One region of the Arthrobacter sp. Cza30 genome, then DNA from elsewhere that is predicted to be linked to it. Evidence: riboswitches for the same ligand, from Rfam matches in the RefSeq annotation. Region 1 holds a riboswitch; each other region holds the start of a gene.
The links. Region 1 has a riboswitch for thiamine pyrophosphate ahead of AC5RVZ_RS31140 (YkoF family thiamine/hydroxymethylpyrimidine-binding protein). Riboswitches for the same ligand answer to the same signal wherever they lie in the genome.

Region 1 (7,250 bases):
GTGTGCGCCACGAACTGGTGCTCGGGATTCTGGAACACCATCCCCGGACGTTCCCCGCCGACGGTTCCCGCCGCCGGCGGAAGGAGCCGGGCCAGGGTGAGCAGCAAGGAGGTTTTGCCGGCCCCGTTCGCTCCCAGCAGGGCCGCGATTTCGCCGCGCCTCAACCGGAGCGCCACATCCTTGAGAATGGCAGCCTCCGGCGGGACATCGCCTGCGTTCGGGCGCTTCTTCCGCCCGGGCACCGTCCGCGAGACGGACAGGCTCTCCGCGGCCAGCACCGTCTCGCCGGTCGCGGGCGCCGCGGCAGCGGGCACTGCGGCCTCCCCCTCGGGGCCAGGCGGGGCCAGGTCCTCGGGGTCCGGCGCCGCCAGCTGCCGCAGCTCCGAACAGACGTCGGGCGCGCCGAGGCCGCCGGGCCGGCCGGTGACGGCCAGCAATTCCGTCTCCAGCGGCAGCCAGCATCCGGCCGCGTTCAGCTGGACGGCATGGGCCCCCAGCACGTCGGCGGTCGCGCCGTCGGCCAGGACCTGGCCCGCGTCGCCCAGGACGACCGCCCGGTGCGGCAGGCCGGCTATGCCGGCCACCCCGGCGTAGTCGTCCAGCCGGTGTTCGACCAGCACCACTGCCGGCCCGTAGGCGGCCGTGGCAGCGGAGACGGCGTCCCGCACCGCGGCCAAGCCTGCCGGGTCCAGCATGGAGGTGGGTTCGTCGAGCAGCAGCAGGTCCGGTTCGGCGATGAGGCTCGCGGCCAGCGCCACCCGCTGGCCTTCTCCGCCGGAGAGCTGGGCTGTCTGGCGGCCGCGGAGGCTGGCGGCACCAACCGAGGCCAGCGCGGCGTCGATCCGTGCCGATATTTCCTCCGGAGGCACCGCACGATTCTCGAGCGGCAGCGCCAGCTCCTGTTCGACGTCCGGGAGGCAGACCCCGGAGGAGGGATCCTGGGCCAGCACGCCGACGTGCCGGGAAAGCTCGGCGACCGAGGAATCGGTGGTGGCCACGCCGTTCACCGACACCGTGCCGGCCAGGGTGGCGACCACCGAGTGCGGAACCACCCCCGTGACCGCCTGCAGCAGGGTGGACTTTCCCGACCCGGAAGCCCCGAACACGATCAGGTGTTCCCCGGGCCCAAGCCGCAGCATGATGTTGCGCAGCACGGCTGTGTCCCGGCGGGGGAAGCCTACGGATACCTCATCGAGCTCCAGGACCGGGTCAGCGGTGCGCATCGGTTGTGCCCAGCCGGGCCCGGCCAATCGCGAAGTTGTCCACCACGCCGGTCTTCGCCAGCCCGTCGACGATGATCTTGCCCAGCAGCCCGCCCAGAATCACACCGGAGATCAGGTGGATGACCAGGCGGGTCCAGAACAAGTCCTGGCCGTACCAGCCGGACCGGAAGGCCGAATAGAAGAAGACCAGGCCGGCGCCGAACAGCCCGGACAGGGCGTAGGTAAGCCAGCCGTAGGAACGATAGCGGGTGGCCGCGAACGGGATCTCACTGCCAACGCCCTGGATGGCGGCCGCGACGAACAGCAGCGGACCGACGGCGGAGCCCAGGAACACCACCTCTATCACCGAGGCCAAAACCTCGGCCAGGACACCGGCGAAGGGACGCTGGACGATGGCGATGGCGATCGGAGCCACCAGGAGCCAGCTTCCGGCCAGGAAGTGCTGCGATAGGTCTCCGGCCGGACCCATCAGCAGGGACAGGGCGGTCCAGGCCTGGACGAAGACCCAGTAGAGGAAACCGAAGACGACGCCCAGGACAACCAGGAGGACGAGGTCCTTTAGGGTCCAGGCACCGCGCGGGAGGGCATGCTGCTGCGACGACGATGATGGCATGACTGGTCCTTCCGCTTCAGGAGGCGCTGGGGCTGTTGATGGAGAGCGTGGCGTGGGTCGTCACGTGCTGGACGGACCGGCCCACCAGTATCCAGCCGGCGGCAATGGTCTGCAGCACCTGGGCGACGTCGCCGTCCAGGCGGGTGACGAAGTGCTCCGCCTGCACCGCGACACCCGTGGACTTCGCGTAGTCGATGGCGGCGTAGATATCGCGCATGTGGTCCGCCGAGGAACCGCCGGTACCGCCGTCGGCCAGGGGATAAAGCGCCCAGTCGGCGGCGGCCTCGATTCCCGTGGGTTCCAGTTCCGGGATCTCGGAGTACAGGGCCGCGCCGCCCTCGGGTATCTCGCAGCTGACGCCGCCCGGGCAGCCCCGGGACAGGAGCACGGAGGCCGAGACATGTGCCCCGGTGCGTCCCGCCGCGGCAATGACCTGGCTCAGGTAGCGCAGCACATCCTGCTCGGTGCCGGTCAGGTAGGTGCTCACCTTGCCGGTCTGCACGTCGAGGCCGGTGGAGTCGGCCTGGTCCAGTGCCGCCAGGATGACGTCGGCGTAGTTGTCGGCCATGACCGCCAGGGTCAATCTCGCGCCCACGCCGAACTCGCGGGGAGTGGCGGTGAACTTGTCGCTGCCGACGGCAGCAGTGGGGGTGTTCGTCGCTGTGACGATCGAGTCTGATGTTCGCATGTCGCGCCCTTAGGTTCGTTAAACGGGGCACGGGTAGTAAAGAGTCAACGTCCCTGCGCTGGCATGATCCAGATCAGGTTCGACGGTCGAAACTTGAGAAGTTTCCTCTCAGCCCGGCTCACCGGACTCCCGTGTTGCCCACGAGTCTAACCCATCGCGCGCGGTAGAGGCGAAAGGTTTCAACGGCCTGAAAGGGGCTGTGAAGGCTGGGATGCGACGGGGCGCGGACATCACTGCCCGCGCCCCGCGCTCGTCATCCAGCGGGGACGGCCCGACGCCGAACCGGACGCACCGCCGTCGTTGGTCCTGCTATTCGTTGATCAGGTCCCGCACCACGATGGTCTGGTCGCGGTCGGGGCCAACGCCGATGGCGGAAAACCGGGTGCCGGAGAGTTTTTCGAGCGCCAGCACGTAGTTGCGGGCGTTCTCGGGCAGGTCTTCCAGGGTCCTGGCGCCGGTGATGTCCTCGGTCCAGCCCTCGAAGTACTCGAAGATCGGCTTGGCGTGGTGGAACTCAGTCTGGGTCATCGGCATTTCGTCGTGCCGGATGCCGTCCACGTCGTAGGCGACGCAGACCGGGATCTGTTCGATGCCGGTGAGGACGTCCAGCTTGGTCACGAAGTAGTCCGTGAAGCCGTTGACGCGGGCGGCGTGGCGGGCCAGCACGGCGTCGTACCAGCCGCAGCGCCGCGGCCGGCCGGTGTTCACGCCGAACTCCCCGCCCTTCTTCTGCAGGTACTCGCCCATGTCGTCGAACAGCTCGGTGGGGAACGGCCCGGCGCCCACGCGGGTGGTGTACGCCTTGATGATGCCCACGACGCGGTTGATCCGGGTGGGGCCGATGCCCGAGCCCACGGACGCGCCGCCGGCGGTCGGGTTGGAGGAGGTCACGAACGGGTAGGTGCCGTGGTCCACGTCCAGGAACGTTGCCTGGCCGCCCTCCATCAGCACGACCTTGCCCTCGTCCAGCGCCTTATTCAGCACGTAGGTGGAGTCGATGACCATCGGGCGCAGCCGCTCGGCGAAGGAGAGGAAGTACTCCACGACCTCCTCGACGTGCACGTCCCGGCGGTTGTACACCTTGACGAGCAGTTCGTTCTTCTGCCGCAGCGAGCCTTCGACCTTCTGCCGCAGGATCGATTCGTCGAACACGTCCTGCACGCGGATGCCCAGCCGGGCCACCTTGTCCATGTAGGCGGGGCCGATGCCGCGGCCGGTGGTGCCGATCGCGCGCTTGCCCAGGAAGCGTTCGGTCACCTTGTCCATGGTCTGGTGGAACGGGGCCACCAGGTGGGCGTTGGCGGAGACGCGCAGCCGCGAGGTGTCCGCGCCGCGGGCCTCGAGCCCGTCGATCTCCTCGAAGAGGGCCTCAAGGTTGACCACGCAGCCGTTGCCGATGATCGGAGTGGCGTTGGGGGACAGGATGCCGGCCGGCAACAGCTTCAGCTCGTACTTCTCCCCGCCGACGACGACGGTGTGCCCGGCGTTGTTGCCGCCGTTCGGCTTAACCACGTAATCCACGCGGCCGCCGAGCAGGTCGGTAGCCTTGCCTTTTCCTTCGTCGCCCCACTGGGCTCCGACGATCACAATTGCTGGCATGGGATCCTCCCCCATTCGATGCGGCGGAAGCCCCGGACAGACTGCACATCAAGGAGCCGCTGCCGCGCATGAGAACGCCCCTCACTCCGGATGGAGTATTTGGGGCTCTTACCCGCCAAGTTTAGCGGATGGGCCTCAATCGACCGGAATCCGCGCGGCCGGATTCGGTTTCGGGGCCGAAACCGGTGCGCGGTGGCGGGCCCGGCGGCTCCCGGGAGCGCAGACGTCGCTCGAGGGTCGCGACCGGGAGCGCGTCCGCAGCCCCTCCGGCTCCCGGTGAACAGACGTCGAACGACGTCGAGCTCGGCCGAAACCGGGACGCCGCGTCGAGTGGCGGGAAGTTGCAGCGAAACTGCCCGTAAACCTGCATCTTCTCGCCACTCGAAATAGCGAAGGCTCTCGTGCCCGGTTACGGCAGCGCTTCAACGGACACGCAACGCCCCACAGCACGACGGCGGAGGGCGGCTTGCTCTGGCCTGCACCGCCGGGGCCGGGTAGCCTGCGGGACATGGCCGCCTCTCACCCGATGGCACGGATCGGCATTTCCGGCTGGCGATACCCGCGCTGGCGCGGCACGTTTTACCCGAAGGGACTGCCCCAGCGCCGCGAGCTGGAGTATGCCTCCGGCCGCCTGAATTCAGTCGAAATCAATGGCACGTTCTATTCGCTGCAGCGCCCCTCCAGCTTCCGGCAGTGGCACGCCGAGACGCCTCCGGACTTCGTGTTCGCGGTCAAGGGCGGGCGGTACATCACCCACATGAAGGGCCTGAAGGACGTCCGGGACGCCTTGGCGAATTTCTACGCATCGGGAATCCTGGGCCTGGGCGAAAAGCTCGGACCGTTCCTGTGGCAGCTGCCCGAACGCGCCAACTACGACGCCGAGGTGATGGAGAAGTTCTTGGTCCAGCTGCCGCGCAGCACGCACGCGGCCGCCGCCTTGGCCGCCGGGCACACCGACCTGATGAAGGACAGGACCTGGATTCCCGACGACGGCGCCGACCGGCCGCTGCGCCACGCCCTCGAGATCCGCAGCACCACGTTCATCAACGAGGAGTTCTACGACCAGCTGCGCCGGCATAACACTGCCCTGGTGCTGGCCGACAGCGCCGGAAAGTGGCCGATGTTGGACGAGATCACGGCCGACTTCGCCTACGTCCGGCTGCACGGAAAGGACGAACTCTACGTCAGCGGTTACCGGGACGAAGACCTGGACCGGCTGGCCTCGACGGTCGGCGGATGGCTGGACGGGTCGGGCTGCCCCGACGGCGCGGGCCGGGATGCCTACGTGTACTTCGACAACGACGTCAAGGTCCACGCACCGTTCAACGCGATCGGGCTGGCCGAACGGCTGGGCCTGCCCCGCGGCCCCTGACGCCGTGCCGTTCCCGCGCGGCATACTGGACACTGTTACGGGCAGCCCGGAGCCCCGTCAGCGCCTACCCACTACTGATCGAGGAAGCCTTGACAACGCCCCAGCTGACCAGCACAACAGCTATCCTGTCGCGGGCCGTCCGGGACCTCCAGGAGTTCGCGGAACATCCTGCCGATTATCTCGAAGACCTGTATGAGAATGCGGAGGCGGCAGCCCGAACCTGGCTGCGCGTGGGCGAAACCAATCGCTTCCAGTACAACGACGGCGTCGTCAGCTTGGCGTGGCAGGGCACACCGCTGCTCGGCGCACCCATCTGGGACGACGTCTGTGGGATCTGGCGGGGCCTGGTTGGGGTGGCTGCGGACTATTTGGCTACCGGGCGGGGCGAGACGCTGCTTCCAGACCAGCCCGTACCGGTAGTGCTGGAGCGAATCCGCGGCGGAGCGCTGCTCAGGATTGGAGACGCGGCCGTCCGCGTGGATCCGGCGGTCTTCAACCTAGAGCTCTTGGCCGAGGCTGAGCGCTTCTGGCAATGGACCGTGCTGCACGGCATCCCGGTGGAGGCGCCGGACGCCCTTCAGGAGATCGCCCGGGCAAGGACCGCACTGAGCCCTGAACGGTCAGGAGGCCCTCAGACCTACAGTTCGCCGCCGGAGGCCTCGAGGTAGCAGGTGCCGCAGAGCGATTCGTACCAGACGTCCTCGCCGTCGATGGCGACCTGCTCGCCGTCGAACACAATCTCCCCGCCCACGCGGCGCGTGTTGAAGACTGCCTTGCGGCCGCAGCGGCAGATGGTCTTCAGCTCCTCGAGGGAGTGCGAGATTTCCAGCAGCCGCCGGGCCCCCGGGAAGGCCTGGGTGCGGAAGTCGGTGCGGATGCCGTAGGCCAGCACCGGCACGTTGTCCATCACCGCGATGCGGAACAGGTCGTCGATCTGCTCCGGCTCCAAGAACTGTGCCTCGTCCACCAGCAGGCAGGCCACCGGCTGCACGTCCACATGTTCCAGGAGGGCTTCGGGGTCCTCGCCGGCGGCCACCCGGCCGAAGTGTTCGCGCACGGATTCGCCCGGGCGGATCAGAAAGTCCACGTCCCGGGCCATGCCCAGCCGGGAGACGATCTTGCTGTCCCCCTTGGTGTCCATCTGCGGCTTGGCCAGCAGCACGCGCTGCCCGCGCTCCTCATAGTTGAAGGCTACCTGGAGCAGTCCGGTGGATTTGCCGGAGTTCATCGCCCCGTAGCGGAAGTAGAGCTTGGCCAACGCAGTCCTTTCAAGCGGTCCCAGCAGTCGATTCTACTGAGCCGGAAGCCGGGTGGGCGGCAGGAAGGTCGGCGCGCGGCTCCCGCGCAGCGCTTCGGCGGGGATCGCGGTGCAGGCTCCCATCGCAGCGCACGACCGGGATCGCGCGGCTCCCGCGCAGCGCACGACCGGACTCAACGCGGCTCCCGTGAAGGACACCACCGGGATCACGGTGCAGCTTCCGCGAATTGCTTGAAGCTGGCCAGCTGGCCGGAGTCGGCCTCCGCGATGGCCCGCCGGATCTGTTCTGCCATGGCGGCCAACTCCTCGCTGACCACCACGTCGGCGGTCAGCGTCAGCCGGGTCGCCCCGGCCTCGCCGTCCAGTTCATAGCGGTAGTCGGCCCGCACGTCCCCCTGCGACGAGGTGATGGTGATGCTGCGGCCGACGTCGAGCTCGGTCACCGTGCTGCTGCGGTCATGGCCCTGGGAGCGGAAGCTGATGGTTTGGCCGACCGC
Region 2 (7,250 bases), on a different contig from region 1:
ACCCTCACGGTGACGCTGGCACTGGAAGCCGTGTTGCTGGCCTCGGCGTGGACCAACGGCGCGCAGGCGGTAAACCTCGGCGGCTGGCTTCCCCCCTTTGGCATCACCCTGGTGGTGGATGAGCTGTCCGCCCTGATGCTGGTGGTCTCCTCCGCCGTCAGCCTGGCGGTGCTGCTGTATGCCTCCGGGCAGGGCATGACCGACGGCGACGAAGAAGGCCCGGTCTCAATCTTCCACCCGACCTACCTGATCCTGGTGGCGGGGGTTTCCAACGCGTTCCTGACCGGCGACCTGTTCAACCTGTACGTCGGCTTCGAAATGCTGCTCACGGCCAGCTACGTGCTGATGACGCTGGGCGGCACCAGCCCGCGGATCCGCGCCGGGGTGACATACGTCGTCGTCAGCGTCATTTCCTCGGTGCTGTTCCTGGTCTCCATCGCGATGATCTACGCGGCCACCGGGACCATCAACATGGCCGACCTGGCGATCAAGCTCGGCCAGTTGGATCCGGCCACCCAGATGACGCTGCACCTGATGCTGCTGGTGGCCTTCGGCATCAAGGCGGCGGTATTCCCGCTGTCCTTCTGGCTCCCCGACTCCTATCCGACGGCGCCGGCGCCGGTTACCGCGGTGTTCGCCGGCCTGCTCACCAAGGTGGGCGTCTACGCCATGATCCGTACGGAGACCCTGCTGTTCCCCGGCGACCGGCTGAACACGTTCCTGATGGTCGTGGCGGTGCTGACCATGGTGGTGGGCATCCTCGGGGCCGTGGCCCAGATCGACATCAAGCGCATGCTCTCTTTCACGCTGGTCAGCCACATCGGCTACATGGTGTTTGGCCTGGCCATGTCCTCGGTGGTGGGGCTCGGCGCGGCGGTCTATTACGTGGCGCACCACATTACGGTGCAGACCAGCCTGTTCCTGGTGGCCGGCCTGATCGAACGCCGCGGCGGAACCACGAACATGGACCGGCTGGGCGGCATGGCCAAGCTGTCGCCGCTGCTGGCCATCCTGTTCTTCGTCCCGGCCATGAACCTGGCCGGCATCCCGCCCTTCTCCGGCTTCCTGGGCAAGATCGGCCTGGTGCAGGGCGGCGTGGAACTGGGCACGCCGGTCGCCTGGGTGCTCGTGGCGGGCAGCATGGTCACGTCGCTGCTGACCCTGCTGGCCATGGCACGGGTCTGGAACCGCGTGTTCTGGCGCCGCCCGGAAGACGCCGAGCACCCGGACCCGGTCCTGGTGGCTACCAAGCCCGACGGGTCCGCGCTGCGGACCACCCGCCACGTGGAGAACGCTCCGCACGGGCGGTTCACCGGGCGGGGCATCGTTCAGTTGCTGCCGCTGCCCATGGTCTGGCCGACGGTCGGGCTGGTGGCGATGGGCGTTGCCCTGACGGTGTTCGCCGGGCCCCTGTTCGAGCTCAGCGACCAGGCGGCGCGCGAGATGCTGCAGCGCACCCCCTACGTCGAGGCCGTCCTGGGTGAGGGCGCCCTGCAGGAGGGGGGCCAATGAGGAAACCGCGCATCTCCCTCTGGGTCGAGCTGCCGCTGCTGGCCTGGCTGGTCATCCTCTGGGGCTCCCTGTGGCAGGATTTCAGCCCGGGCAACCTGATCTTCGGCCTGCTGATCGCGCTGCTCATCGTGAACCTGTTCTACCTGCCGCCGGTCGAACTCAGCGGGCGCTTCAATCCGCTGGCCGCGGCAATCTTCGCCGCCACGTTCGTGTGGCAGGTCGCGGTCGCAAGCGTCCAAGTCCTGTGGCTGGCGCTGACCCGCGGCCCGACGCTGCGCAACGCGGTGGTCGCGGTCCGGCTGAGAAGCCGCTCGGACCTGCTCGTGACTGCCACCGGGCACGCCATTTCGCTGATCCCCGGCAGCTTTGTGGTGGACGTGGACCGCTCGACGTCCACGCTGTACCTGCACGTGATCGACGTGGCCACCGAGGAGGCCGCCGAGCGTTTCCGCGCACAGGTGCGGCGGATCGAGGCCGGCCTGATCCGGACGATGGGCACGAAGGAAGAACTGGCGATGGTCAAGGCCGAAGGTACCGGCAGGGGAGGTGCGGTGTGAACGGGGACATCATTCCGGTTGCGCAAATCGTCGTGAGCGCGGTGCTGGCCGTGGCCGCTGTACTGTCGCTGATCCGGCTGGCCCGCGGGCCGTCGCTGCTGGACCGGCTGCTGGCCATCGACGTGCTGCTGGCGATCGTCTGCGCCGGACTCATCGTGGACATGGCCGCCGGCGGCCACATGAACAACCTGACACTGGTTGTCGTCATCAGCGTTGTCGGCTTCATCGGCTCGGTCGCCGTGGCTCGTTTCGTGACGGACGGGCGGCCCCGTGAACACTGACTTGATCCTCGACATCGGGACCGCCGTCTGCCTGATCGCCGGCGCGGGGATGTCCCTGGCCGCGGCCATCGGCCTGCTGCGGTTTCCGGACCTGCTCTCGCGGATGCACGCCGCCACGAAGCCGCAGGTCTTCGGCCTGCTGCTGCTGCTGACGGGACTGGGATTGCAGCTGCGCAGCTGGGTGGCGGTGCCCATACTCCTCATAGCCTGGCTGTTCCAGCTGCTGACCGTGCCGGTGTCCGCCCACATGGTGGGCCGGGCCGGCTACCGCACCAAACACCTGCGCAAGGAAATCCTCAGCGTGGACGACCTCGACGCGGTGGTGGAGGCGGCGGCGGAGGAAGATTCCGTGGCGTCATCCGATGACGCCATGCCTGCCGGTGCCGACACCGGCAGCCGTGCTGTCACCGGCGGCCAGGACGCCGGGAAGCCGGGGGAACGGCGAACCGCGGGGGCGGCGGCCGCTCCCGGGCGGACCGACCAGGACGACGCCGGGCCCGCGGACGCTCCGTAACCTGCCGGCCAAGGGGACCGGGCCGCGGGCGGGCGCCGGCGGCCGGGACCAGAACGCGATGGGGGACGGGCCCGCGGCCCGTCCCCCATCGGAATCCTCAAGGGACCGCTTAGACCATTTCCCGGGTCTTGTCGTAGCGGATGACCGCCTTGGCGGTGGCGCGCTTGGTCAGCACCTGGATCACCCGCGCCACGGTGCCGGACACCACGGCGAAGGCCACCGCCGCCCGCAGGCTGTTCTCCAGGTCATCGTCGCTCTTGGGCGCATCTTTTCCGGTGACCATCTTCCAGACAAGCCCCAGCAGCTGGCTGGCTGCCAGGCCCGCGCCGATACTCACCAGTGTGCCCAAGAGCCTCAACACAACGCTCATGCCCGCTCCCTTCCGGGGCCGCAGCCCCGTCTCAACTGCTGTTCCGGTTCCCAGCCTACTGCCCGGCACCCGCCGGGGCCGTAAGCCCTCGTGCATTTTCCCGGGGTCTGCGCCCGAATGCCCGCCGCTGCGGGCGAGTGTAGACTGGTACGTGCTGCCAGACAGCATCTAGTGACGACAGGGGAGCGTCCGACCGGCCGGTGCACACCGGAGACCGGGAGGGACGCTGAGAGTGCGGATAGACCGCAGACCCTCGAACCTGCTCCGGTTAGTACCGGCGAAGGGAGTCGAGTTCTCGGGGCGCGCCGCGTGGCCGCCCTCCCCTCCTGCAACCAGGAGGATTCCATGAGTACCGTTTCGAATGCACCCGCCACGCCCACCCCTGCCCGGAAGCAGCGTTACGGCTGGCGGGTGGTGGACATCGTCGTTGCCTCGGTGGTCGCCGTGGCCGTCGGCGTCATCTTCTGGGCCTGGTCGGCGGGCTGGCCGCTGATCGAGGGCCTGACCATAGCTTTCCCGCCTTCCGCCGGGCTGTACACCGGCGGCTGGCTGATGGCGGGCGTGCTGGGCGGGCTGATCATCCGCAAGCCCGGCGCCGCCATCTACTGCGAGATGCTGGCGGCGGTTGTCTCCGCGCTGCTGGGCACGAGCTTCGGCATGACCGTCCTGGTCTCCGGCCTGATCCAGGGCCTGGGCGCCGAGGTCGTCTTCCTGCTCTTTCTGTACCGCAGGTTTAATCTCGGCGTGGCGCTGCTGGCCGGCCTGGGCGCAGGCCTGGCGCTGTCGATCAGCGAGAACATCCTCTACAACATGCTGTGGGCCGCCGAATGGCAGCTCGCCTACGTGGGCTTCGCGGCCGTGTCCGGCGTGGTGATTGCCGGGCTGCTGCCGTGGCTGGCGGTCAGGGGCCTGGCGAAGACGGGTGCGCTGTCCTCCTTCGCCGCGGGACGCACGGCAGACGCCTGAGCCGTTTAATGGGAGCGCAGAGTACGACGGCGGCGCCCCGCCCGGTGCCCGTCCTCGCCGAGGGGTGGGGCTGGCGGCATGCCGGCCGCAAGGATCCGGCGGTGCGCGCGGCCAGTTTCAGCATCGCCCCGGGCGAACGGGTCCTGCTGCTGGGCGCCTCCGGGGCCGGCAAGTCCACGCTGCTGCACGCCATGGCCGGCGTCCTCGGCGACGAGGGCGAAGGCGAGGAGACCGGCCGGTTGAGCGTGGCGGGGGTGCGTCCCTCCGAGGCCCGCGGCCGGGCCGGCCTCGTGCTGCAGGATCCGGAGAGCCAGCTGGTGCTGGCCCGGGTCGGCGACGAGGTGGCCTTCGGGGCGGAGAACCTGTCGCTGCCGCGCGGGCTGATCTGGGACCGGGTCCGTGAATCCCTGGCCGATGTCGGCCTGGCCGTCCCGTTGGACCATCCCACGTCGGCGCTGTCCGGCGGCCAAAAACAGCGGCTGGCGCTGGCCTCGGTCCTGGCCATGCGGCCGGGGCTGCTGCTGCTGGATGAGCCGACGGCAAACCTGGACCCCGCCGGGGTGCGGGAAGTACGGGACGCCGTGGCCCGGGTGCTGGACCGCACCGGCGCCACCTTGGTGGTGGTCGAGCATCGGGTGGCGGTCTGGGCGGACGTCGTGGACCGCGTGATCGTGCTCGCGGCCGGCGGCGGCGTGCTGGCCGACGGGCCGCCGGACCAGGTGCTCGCCGAAGGCGCCACCCGCGCCCGGCTGATCGAGGCCGGCGTCTGGGTTCCCGGTCATACCCCGCGGCTGGAGCTGCCCGCGGCACCGGCCCCGGGCGGCCCGTTGCTGCGGGCGGCGGCACTGGACGTGTCGCGGAACCGGAAAGCCGCGCCGGTGCTGCGCGGGGTGGACCTGGACCTGTTGGCCGGGCAGGCCCTCAGCGTCACCGGCGCGAACGGTGCCGGCAAATCCACCCTGGCCCTCACCCTGGCCGGCCTGCTGGCACCCGCGGGAGGGGATCTCTCGGCGACGCCGGCGTTGCAGCGCGGTGCCGGCTTGTCCCCGGCGAAGTGGAAGTCCGCGCAGCTGGTGACCCGGATCGGCAGCGTTTTCCAGGAACCGGAACACCAGTTCCTCACCGGCACGGTGCTCGACGAACTGGAATTCGGCCCGCGCCGCGTGGCCAAACTGCCCGAGGCGAGCGTCCGGCGGCGGGTGGACACGATCGCCGAGCGGCTCCGGCTGACCCGCCTGCTGCAGGCCAACCCGTTCACCCTCTCCGGCGGGGAGAAACGCAGGCTGTCGGTAGCCACCATGCTGGCCACCGGCCCGGACATCCTGATGCTGGACGAGCCGACCTTCGGACAGGACGCCAACACCTGGGCCGAACTGGTCACGCTGCTGGCCGAGCTGGTGGCCGAGGGCCGGAGCGTAGTCTCGGTGACGCACGACGACGACTTCACCGCCGCGCTCGGCGGCGCCGGCGTCCGGGTGGCTGACGGCGGCGTCCGCCCGGCCCAGCCGCTTGGGAGGGCAGCATGAGTATGGACCTGATGAACCCCCGGCTGGCCGCCTCCCCGTTCAGCCGCGCCAACCCGGTATCGAAGCTGGCCGCCGCCGCCCTGGTCACCGTGGTGGTCATGCTCAGTGTGGACTGGGTCAGCGCCTCCGTGGTGCTGGCCGCGGAACTGTTGCTGATGCCCGTGCTGGGTGTCAGCCCGTGGCTGCTGCTGAAGCGAGGCTGGCCGCTGCTGGCGGCGTCTGCCGTCGGGGCCTGGGCAACGGCCTTGCTGGCCGAGAAGACCGGGGCCGTGCTGTTCCGGTTCGGTCCGCTGATCTTCACGGAGGACTCGGTGGCCGGCGGCGTTGCCATCGGCCTGCGGTCGCTCGCCGTTGCGCTGCCGGGCATTTTCCTGCTCCTGACGACCGACCCGACGGACCTGGCGGACGCCTTGGCGCAGAAGCTGAAGCTGCCCCACCGGTTCGTGCTGGGAGCGCTGGCCGCCATGCGGTTGGTGGGGCTGCTGGTGGAGGAATGGCGCACCCTCGGTTTGGCGCGCCGCGCCCGCGGTGTCGGGGCGGAGAACCGGCCGCTGGCCAAGGCGGGCGCGTTCGCGGGCCAGGCGTTCGGCCTGATCGTGCAGGCCATCCGCCGGGCCACCCGGCTGGCCGTCGCGATGGAGGCCCGCGGCTTCGGCGCCGGGCCCCGGACCTGGGCGCGCGAATCCACCTACAGCATGGTGGATGTGTGGGTGGTGCTGGGCGGGGCGGTCATCGCCGGCGCAGCCGCCGCTGCCGCGGTGGCCGCCGGGACCTGGAACTTCATCTTCGTGTGAACCGGTACGGGCGGACCCCGGCGATCCACGCCGGCCGGGGTCCGCCGATCCGTTCAGGACTACGGCTTGAGCACCACCTTGATGCAGCCGTCCTCCTTCTTCTGGAACTTCTCGTACATCTCCGGCGCCTGCTCCAGCGGAACCTGGTGGGTCGCCAGGTCGAGCACGCCCAGCGGGTCCGACGGGTGGTCGACCAGGGGCAGCAGATCGTCGATCCACCGCTTCACGTTGCACTGGCCCATCCGCAGCTGGAGCTGCTTGTCGAACATGGTCAGCATCGGCAGAGGGTCCTTCATCCCGCCGTACACGCCGCTGATCGAGATCGTGCCGCCGCGCCGGACGGCGTCGATCGCGGTGTAGAGCGCGTCGAGCCTGTCCACCCCTGCTGCCTCCATCGCCTTGCGGCCCACGGCGGACGGCAGCAGCCCCACCGCCTGGTGGACCGCGCCGGCCACGGGCGAGCCGTGCGCCTCCATGCCCACCGCGTCCACCACCGAGTCGGGCCCGCGGCCGCCCGTGCGCTCCCGCAGGTCGTCCGCGACGTCGCCGTGCAGGTCCAGCGTCTCGATGCCGTGGCGCTCCGCCATGGCCCGCCGCTCCGCGACGGGGTCCACCGCCAGCACCCGGTAGCCGAGGTGCCGGCCGATCCGGGCGGACATCTGGCCGATGGGGCCCAGGCCGAGCACGGCCAGGGAGCCGCCTTCCGGCGGGGCCGCGTACTGCACGGCCT
Region 3 (7,250 bases), on a different contig from region 1:
GCACACCCGCCGCCTGCGCGTACACCGTGAGGTGCGCGGCCGCCGTGCGTCCGGGGTGGAAGCTGGATGCCTCCAGCACCGCGCCCACCGTCTGCAGCGGACGCGCAAGGTCGGCGTAGCGGATGCCGCCGATGGTCGCCGACCCCGCGGTGGGCTTGACCAGTCCGAGCAGCATCCGCAGGGTGGTGGTCTTGCCGGCCCCGTTGGGTCCCAGAAAGCCGGTGACCCGTCCGGGTTCGACGCGCGCGGTCAGATCGGAGACCGCCATGACGGACCCGAACCGCTTGCTGACCCCGGAGAATTCCAGCGGCTGTCCTTCGGGCATGCCGAACCCTCTCGTCGTGCTGAGCATCCTCCCCATCTTGGCGGAACTCCGCTCCGGCCGCCGGGAATGGCGGGCCCGACGCTCCGTCGCCGGGTCGCCGAGACCCCTGGCCGGCGGCTCGTGGGCCCGATCCCGCCGGTGCGCGCCTCCCGGTAACGTTGCGCTCGTGACCGACGTCGACGAGCCCACCGTCCTGGTTCGCACGCGCGGAGGTGTCGGGCGCCTGACCCTCAACCGTCCGCGCGCCATCAACGCCCTCGATCTCGGCATGATCCGTGCGCTGCACCAGGCGCTGGACGCGTGGGAGCGCGACAGCGAGGTCGCCCTGGTCGTCATCGACGGCGCGGGCGAGCGGGGCCTGTGTGCCGGGGGTGACGTGCGCGGACTCGCCGAGCGGGTCAACGCCGGACGCGCCGACGAGACGGCGCAGTTCTTCCGCGAGGAGTACGCGCTCAACGCGCGGATCGCGGAGTATCCGAAGCCGATCGTCGCCTTCGCGGACGGGATCACCATGGGCGGCGGGATCGGGGTGGCCGGCCACGCCGCCATCCGCGTCGTGACCGAGCGCTCGCAGCTCGCCATGCCCGAGACCCGCATCGGCTTCACGCCCGATGTCGGCGGGACGTGGCTGCTGGCGCGCGCACCCGGCCGGCTGGGCGAGTACCTCGGACTGACGGGTTCGACCATGGACGCCTCGGATGCGATCGACGCCGGCTTCGCGGATCACTTCGTCCACTCGGACAGCCTCGGCGACCTCCGCGACGCCTTCGAGACGCGCGCGGACCCGTCCAGCCCCACCGAGCTCGTGCTGCTCTTCGACGACACGCCGCCGCCGTCACGACTGGCCCGCGCACGGGAGTGGATCGACGACGCGTTCGCCGCCGACACCGTCCCGCAGATCATCGAGCGCCTGCGGGAGCGACCGGAGGCCGAGGCATCCGAGACCGCCGACCTGCTCGAGCAGCTCTCGCCGACGGGCCTGGCCGTGACGCTGGCATCCGTCCGTCGCTCCCGCGAGCTGGCGGGGCTGCGCGACGTCCTCGCGCAGGAGTACGGCCTTGTGATGTGGTTCGCCACGACGCAGCCGGACCTCCGAGAGGGGATCCGGGCGCAGGTGATCGACAAGGACCGCTCCCCGCGCTGGCAGCCGCCGACCCTCGCCGAGCTCCCACCGGACGTCGCGGACTCCGCTCTGGCGCATCAGCCCGACAGGCCGCTCTGGGATTGATCGCGAGGCGTGATGAACCGGGAGCCGCGTCGTCGCCCGTATTCGATCGGGATCGCGATCGACTGGTTCTTCTTCGTCTTCGCCGGTCTCGCGTCGGTGTGGCTGGCGTACCTGAGCTTCACAGAGACGTTCCGCATCGGCTGGTGGGGCATCCCGTTCTTCGTCGTGTTCTGGGTACTGCTGGCCTACCTCGTGCTGCCGCGCCTGCATCGCATCCTCACGACCGTCTACGTGCCGGACTACTTCATCGGCCGGGCACGCACGAGTGACGGTCTGCTCGGCGATCCGGTCAACATCGCCTTCCTCGGCCGGGGCGAGCAGATCGAGGCGGCGATGCGCGCCGCCGGATGGACACGCGCGGACGACGTGACCCTCGCGTCCTCATGGCGCCTCATCACCTCGACCCTGCGTCGCCGCAGCTACGACGAGGCGCCCGTCAGCCCGCTGTTCCTGTTCGGCCGGCAGCAGGACTTCGCCTATCAGCAGGAGGTCTCGGGCAATCCCGCGCAGCGTCATCATGTCCGGTTCTGGCAGTGCCCCGACGGCTGGCTGCTGCCGGGCGGACGCCGCGTAGACTGGCTCGCCGCCGGCACGTTCGACACCAGCGTCGGACTGTCGCTGTTCACCTTGCAGGTGACGCACCGCATCGACGCCGACACCGACGTCGAGCGCGACCACATCGTCGCATCGCTGCGGGATGCCGACCCTCGCGTCGTCGTCGACGTCATCGAGGACTTCGCGACCGGCTACCACGCCCGCAACGGCGGGGGCGACAGCATCCGCACCGACGGCGACCTGCCGATCGTGGACGTCCGCGCCCTCGAGGCGGTGCACGCATGAGCGACCCCCGGCCGGAGGCGACCCCGCCCGCCCGGGAGCCCACGCCCCACAAGCGCCCCGCGTACGAGCCGGCCACGCGGCTGCTGGTCCCCACCGGCTACGACCCCGACATGAAGCGGCCGGTGACGACGGTCGCCGGTGCCGCCCTGGTCCTGGTGCGAGTGATCGCGGGGATCGTCGTGCTCGTGGGCATCGCAGCGGGCTGGGACTCGCTGATCGACGACGCCGACTCGCTGCTGGACGGCTTCGACCCCTCGCCCGAGGGGGCGCAGGCCGCGTTGTGGTTCGTGCTCGCCGCCGGCGGCACGGTCCTCGCGATCGACCTGCTGCTGGCGGTGTTCGTCTACCTCGGGCGCAACCCCGCGCGTGTCATCGTGATGGTCATCGCGGCGATCTCGATCAGCACGTCGTTCTTCGCGTGGTGGGCGCAGGGGCAGGAGATCCAGGTGGAGGGGACCTACTTCTCCCTGAGCCTGGACATCCTGATCCTGCTGGCCCTGTCCAGTCGCAGCGCCGCCGCGTATGCGCGTCGCAACGAAAGACGCTGAGCCGGCTGCGCGATCGAGGCTGAGAGCCGCCTCCGGGCCCGTGGCGTACCCTGAGTCCGGCCGCGAAGGCGGCGGAAAGCGGGAGGGTGCGCGTGTTCGACAGTCCGTTGTCGGCCTCGGCCTACGAGGTGCTCGCGGTGGAGCCGGACGCGGACGATGAGACGCTTCGGCGCGCGTACCGCCTGCGCCTGCGGCAGACGCACCCGGACACCGGCGGCGACGCGGCGCTCTTCATCCAGGTGCAGCGTGCATGGGAGCTCATCGGAACGCCGGAGGCGCGGGCGGCCTACGACCGGGGTCACGGCTTCGGCGACACCCCGGCGGCGCAGTGGTCCGGGTCGTCCGGCGAGAGCTGGCGCCCGCCGGCGGCGCGCACCGACACACGACCCCGGGCCCGGTCGTACGGGCATCCCGGCGGCTGGCGACGCGAGCGCTATCTGGATCTGATGCGCGAGTGGGTCGGCCGCGGTGTGGCGCTGGAGGATCCGTACGACCCCGCGCTGGTGCGGTCGGCTCCGCAGCATCTGCGCCGCCTTCTGGCCGACGCGCTCGCCGAGGAGGCGACCGCGCGCATCGTCGCCGACCTCGGGATGGGCTACACGGTGTGGCATGACGTCGCGGCCGTGGGGCGGGATGCCGACGCCGACGCGAAGATCGACCACATCGTGCTCGGTCCGAGCGGCCTCTACGGCATCCTCTCGGAGGACTTCGGCGGGCCGGTGCGGATCCGCCGCGGCGAGTTCGTCGGCGACGGCGTTCCCGGTGCCCCGGTCGCGCAGCTGCTCGCACGGATGCGGGTGATCGCGCGGGCCGCAGGGGTCCGCTTCAGCGGCGCGATCGTCGTGCTCCCCGATGACGACGTGCTGGATGCGATCGAGGAGATCGGCAAGGTGCGCGGGGTGCGCGTCGCGGTGGTCTCCCGCAGCGCCCTGGCCACCGTGCTGCGGCGCGGGATCACCGGCGCCCGCGACATCGGCGGCAACGAGGTCTTCGACGTGCGCACCCGCCTGCAGCAGACCGTGCGCTTCGCCTGACGTCCGAAAACCGCCGGCGGAACGAGGGAACCCCTCGTCAGTCGTTCAGGCCGAACAGGTCCAGCGGATGGGTGAGTCGCCACCACGGCGACGGGTCGGCGACGTCGTCCGCGAGCCGGAGGTCCACCGTCGCGGTGTCGACCGGGCCGGCGACATCGAGGGAGCCGACCGTCTCACCGGCGTCGCGGTCGTCGCCGAGGTCGAAGGTGGTCGTGACGGTGCCCGCCTGCCCGTTCCACAGCACCACCGACGCGTCCTCGGCGGTGACGATCTCGACCTTCTCGCCCCACCGCGTCTCGACGTACCCTGCGACGCTGCCCTCCGTCACCGACGGCTCCAGCTGCAGGTCCTGCTCCAGCTGGGCGTAGAGATCCCGGCTGGCGGCGAGCCGCGCAGCGTCGTCCGGCTGGCCGAGCACCGACGCGAACAGACGCACGGTGGTGTCGCCGATCGCGACGTCCTTGGCCGACAGCAGGTTCCACGCGTCGAGCGTGCCGGTCTTGATGCCCAGGACGCCCGGGTCGGCGAGGAGGCCGTTGGTGTTCTCGACGAGTCCGGCGCCGGGCAGCTGCACCGACGGCTTCGCCACGATCTCGGCGATGACGGGATTGGCCAGCGCCTTCTGCGCGAGGGCGATGAGCGCCTCCGGGCTGGCGGCATTGCCCGGGTCCATGCCGGTCGGCTCCACGACCGTCACGCCGGGGACACCGTGCGACTCCAGCCACGCGCGAGCAGCGGACGCGAAGACGGCATCCGAGGGCCAGAGGTTCTGCGCCAGACGGTCGGCGTAGTTGTTCGCCGAGCCGATCAGCATGCCTTCGAGCATCTGATACTGCGTCAGGACGCCCCCGACGGGAACGTCGAGCGCCGACTCGCCGTTCGCACGGTACTGCCAGTAGCGGGTGCTGTCGGCGGCGGTGAAGCGGAACTCCGGACCCTGCTCGCCGGGCGACAGCGGCATCTCGTCGAGGACGACCAGCGCCGTCACGACCTTGGTGATGCTCGCGATCGCGTCGGGGTCCGTCGCGGAGGCCACGGCGCCGGGGAAGCCGTCCACCGCCACCGCCGCACTGCCTTCGGCAGGCCACGTCAGCGCGGCCGCCGGCGCCGCCGCCGGCTGCACCTGCACGGCGGTCACGGTGGGCGCGACCGCGTGCAGCGGCCACAGGAGCGTGGTGCCGGAGTAGGCGCCGAGGAGGCCCGCGATGACCGCCACCGGGGCGATGACCCCCGCTCGCAGCGGCGAGCGGCGCGGCGCGTTCGCGAGCAGGTCCTTCTCGACGGGCACGTAGGGACTCGCTGCCGCGGTGAGGTCGCCCGGAGCCGGCATCCGGCCGACAGTGCTCCCGTCGACCCACGCCAATGCCCGAGGCCGGCTGACGACCTCGGCGGGCCGGAACGCCGCGGTGGCGGCGCCGGCGGGGGACTCGGGTGCCGAGAGGGAGCCGGTGCCGATCGAGGCGTCCGTGGCGGTGTCGGTGGCCGTCGCCGCCGGCACCGGCGGCGACGCGACGGTGAGCCCGGTGTCGCCGGCAGCGGCGGGCGCCGCGCTGCGCGCCGGATGCGCGGTGTCCGCGGTGTCCGACTGCCGGGGCGGGGCCGCCTCTCCCTGCGCCGCGTCGCCGGACAGGACCGGGATCGCACCCGTCCGCGCGCGCCGTTCGCGGCGCGTGCGCGGGGGAGCGTCGTCCAGTGTCACTCGCTCAAGATACCCCGCACGCGCGGCGGTATACTCGAGGCCACAACCACGGGAGTCCGGTGAGCCGGGCTGAGAGGAAGCGATCCACGCTTCGACCGTCGAACCTGATCCGGATCATGCCGGCGCAGGGAGGAGTTCATATGCACACGTCCACGTCCACCGTCGACTCCGCTCGCGGCGGGAAGACCCCGACGAACCGCTACCGCTGGCGCGTCGTCGACATCGTGGTGGCCGCCGTCCTCGGCGTCGCCCTGGGCCTGGTGTTCTGGGCCTGGAACACCGTCGGCTATGCCTGGTTCACCGCGATGGACGGCTTGACCCCCGGCCTCGGCGGGATCGCCGTGGGCATCTGGCTCATCGGCGGCGTGATCGGCGGCCTGGTCATCCGCAAGCCGGGAGCCGCGCTGCTGGTCGAGGTGATCGCCGCGATCGTGTCGATGCTCATCGGGAACGTGTGGGGCGTGTCCACTGTTCTCTCCGGCCTCGTGCAGGGGCTCGGCGCGGAGCTCATCTTCGCGCTGTTCCTGTACCGGCGGTTCACTCTTCCGGTGGCGATCCTCGCCGGCGCGGGCGCCGCTGCGGCCGCGTGGATCTTCGAGCTGTTCTACGGCAGCTCGCCGAACATCCTGAAGACGCTGGAGTTCAACCTCATCTACCTCGGGTCGGTGCTGGCGTCCGGGGCGGTGCTCGCCGGCGTCGTCGGATGGGCCGCGGTGCGGGCGCTCGCGGCGACGGGGGCGCTGAACCGCTTCGCGGCCGGACGCGAAGCGCGCCGCGAGGTCTGACATGCCGACCACCCGCCCGGCCCGCATCACGGCGGCGGGCTGGGGATGGCGCTACGCCGGGCGTCGTGCACCGGCCGTGCGCGATGTGTCCTTCACGATCGAGCCCGGCGAGCGCGTGCTGCTGCTCGGCGCGTCCGGTGCGGGCAAATCGACGCTGCTCGCCGGCATCGCGGGCCTTCTCGGCGGTGCCGACGAAGGCGACGAGACCGGCTCGCTGCTCGTCGACGGCCACCGCGCCGAAGCGCAGCGCGGTCGTGTGGGGCTCGTGCTGCAGGATCCGGACGCCGGGGTGGTGCTCTCACGTGTCGGTGACGACGTCGCGTTCGGCTGCGAGAACCTCGGCGTCCCGGCGGCCGAGATCCCGGCGCGCGTGCGCGAGGCGCTCGACGCGGTCGGGCTCCGCGTGCCGCTGACGCATCCGACGAAGGCCCTGTCGGGCGGGCAGAAGCAGCGACTGGCTCTGGCCGGGGTGCTGGCCATGCGTCCCGGCGTGCTGCTTCTGGACGAACCGACCGCCAACCTCGATCCCGAGGGCGTTCGCGACGTGCGGGAATCCGTGGCGCGCGCCGTGGCGGAGACCGGTGCGACCCTCGTGGTCATCGAGCACCGCACCCCGGTATGGGTCGACCTCATGGATCGCGTGCTGGTCGTGGGTGCCGAGGGCGGCCTCCTCGCCGACGGCCGACCTGACGAGGTGTTCGCCCGCCACGGCGCGACGCTGGCGTCGGCGGGCGTGTGGGTGCCGGGGCATCCGCTCGAGCTGCCGGTGCTGCACCCGGCCGCGCCGGCCG

Region 2: it holds a riboswitch for thiamine pyrophosphate, as region 1 does, so the genes downstream of both, AC5RVZ_RS06355 (ECF transporter S component) here and AC5RVZ_RS31140 (YkoF family thiamine/hydroxymethylpyrimidine-binding protein) in region 1, are expected to answer to the same signal.
Region 3: it holds a riboswitch for thiamine pyrophosphate, as region 1 does, so the genes downstream of both, AC5RVZ_RS00925 (ECF transporter S component) here and AC5RVZ_RS31140 (YkoF family thiamine/hydroxymethylpyrimidine-binding protein) in region 1, are expected to answer to the same signal.

What each region holds. Positions count from the first base shown of each region.
Region 1 is NZ_JBNHGA010000014.1:38,682-45,931, reverse strand. It holds gene AC5RVZ_RS31150 (ABC transporter ATP-binding protein) at 1-1,223, opposite strand, end outside; gene AC5RVZ_RS31145 (ECF transporter S component) at 1,210-1,836, opposite strand; gene AC5RVZ_RS31140 (YkoF family thiamine/hydroxymethylpyrimidine-binding protein) at 1,853-2,524, opposite strand; TPP riboswitch at 2,557-2,667, opposite strand; gene AC5RVZ_RS31135 (adenylosuccinate synthase) at 2,834-4,123, opposite strand; gene AC5RVZ_RS31130 (DUF72 domain-containing protein) at 4,632-5,495, shown strand; gene AC5RVZ_RS31125 (hypothetical protein) at 5,585-6,163, shown strand; gene AC5RVZ_RS31120 (thymidine kinase) at 6,133-6,753, opposite strand; gene AC5RVZ_RS31115 (SRPBCC family protein) at 6,960-7,250, opposite strand, start outside.
Region 2 is NZ_JBNHGA010000002.1:233,861-241,110, reverse strand. It holds gene AC5RVZ_RS06380 (Na+/H+ antiporter subunit D) at 1-1,512, shown strand, start outside; gene AC5RVZ_RS06375 (Na+/H+ antiporter subunit E) at 1,509-2,069, shown strand; gene AC5RVZ_RS06370 (MrpF/PhaF family protein) at 2,066-2,350, shown strand; gene mnhG (monovalent cation/H(+) antiporter subunit G) at 2,340-2,864, shown strand; gene AC5RVZ_RS06360 (DUF4235 domain-containing protein) at 2,974-3,234, opposite strand; TPP riboswitch at 3,404-3,537, shown strand; gene AC5RVZ_RS06355 (ECF transporter S component) at 3,580-4,200, shown strand; gene AC5RVZ_RS06350 (ABC transporter ATP-binding protein) at 4,209-5,726, shown strand; gene AC5RVZ_RS06345 (energy-coupling factor transporter transmembrane component T family protein) at 5,723-6,520, shown strand; gene AC5RVZ_RS06340 (zinc-dependent alcohol dehydrogenase) at 6,580-7,250, opposite strand, start outside.
Region 3 is NZ_JBNHGA010000001.1:218,925-226,174, forward strand. It holds gene AC5RVZ_RS00895 (ABC transporter ATP-binding protein) at 1-325, opposite strand, end outside; gene AC5RVZ_RS00900 (enoyl-CoA hydratase/isomerase family protein) at 492-1,553, shown strand; gene AC5RVZ_RS00905 (LssY C-terminal domain-containing protein) at 1,566-2,393, shown strand; gene AC5RVZ_RS00910 (hypothetical protein) at 2,390-2,941, shown strand; gene AC5RVZ_RS00915 (DnaJ domain-containing protein) at 3,034-3,975, shown strand; gene AC5RVZ_RS00920 (D-alanyl-D-alanine carboxypeptidase family protein) at 4,013-5,674, opposite strand; TPP riboswitch at 5,713-5,824, shown strand; gene AC5RVZ_RS00925 (ECF transporter S component) at 5,815-6,459, shown strand; gene AC5RVZ_RS00930 (ABC transporter ATP-binding protein) at 6,461-7,250, shown strand, end outside.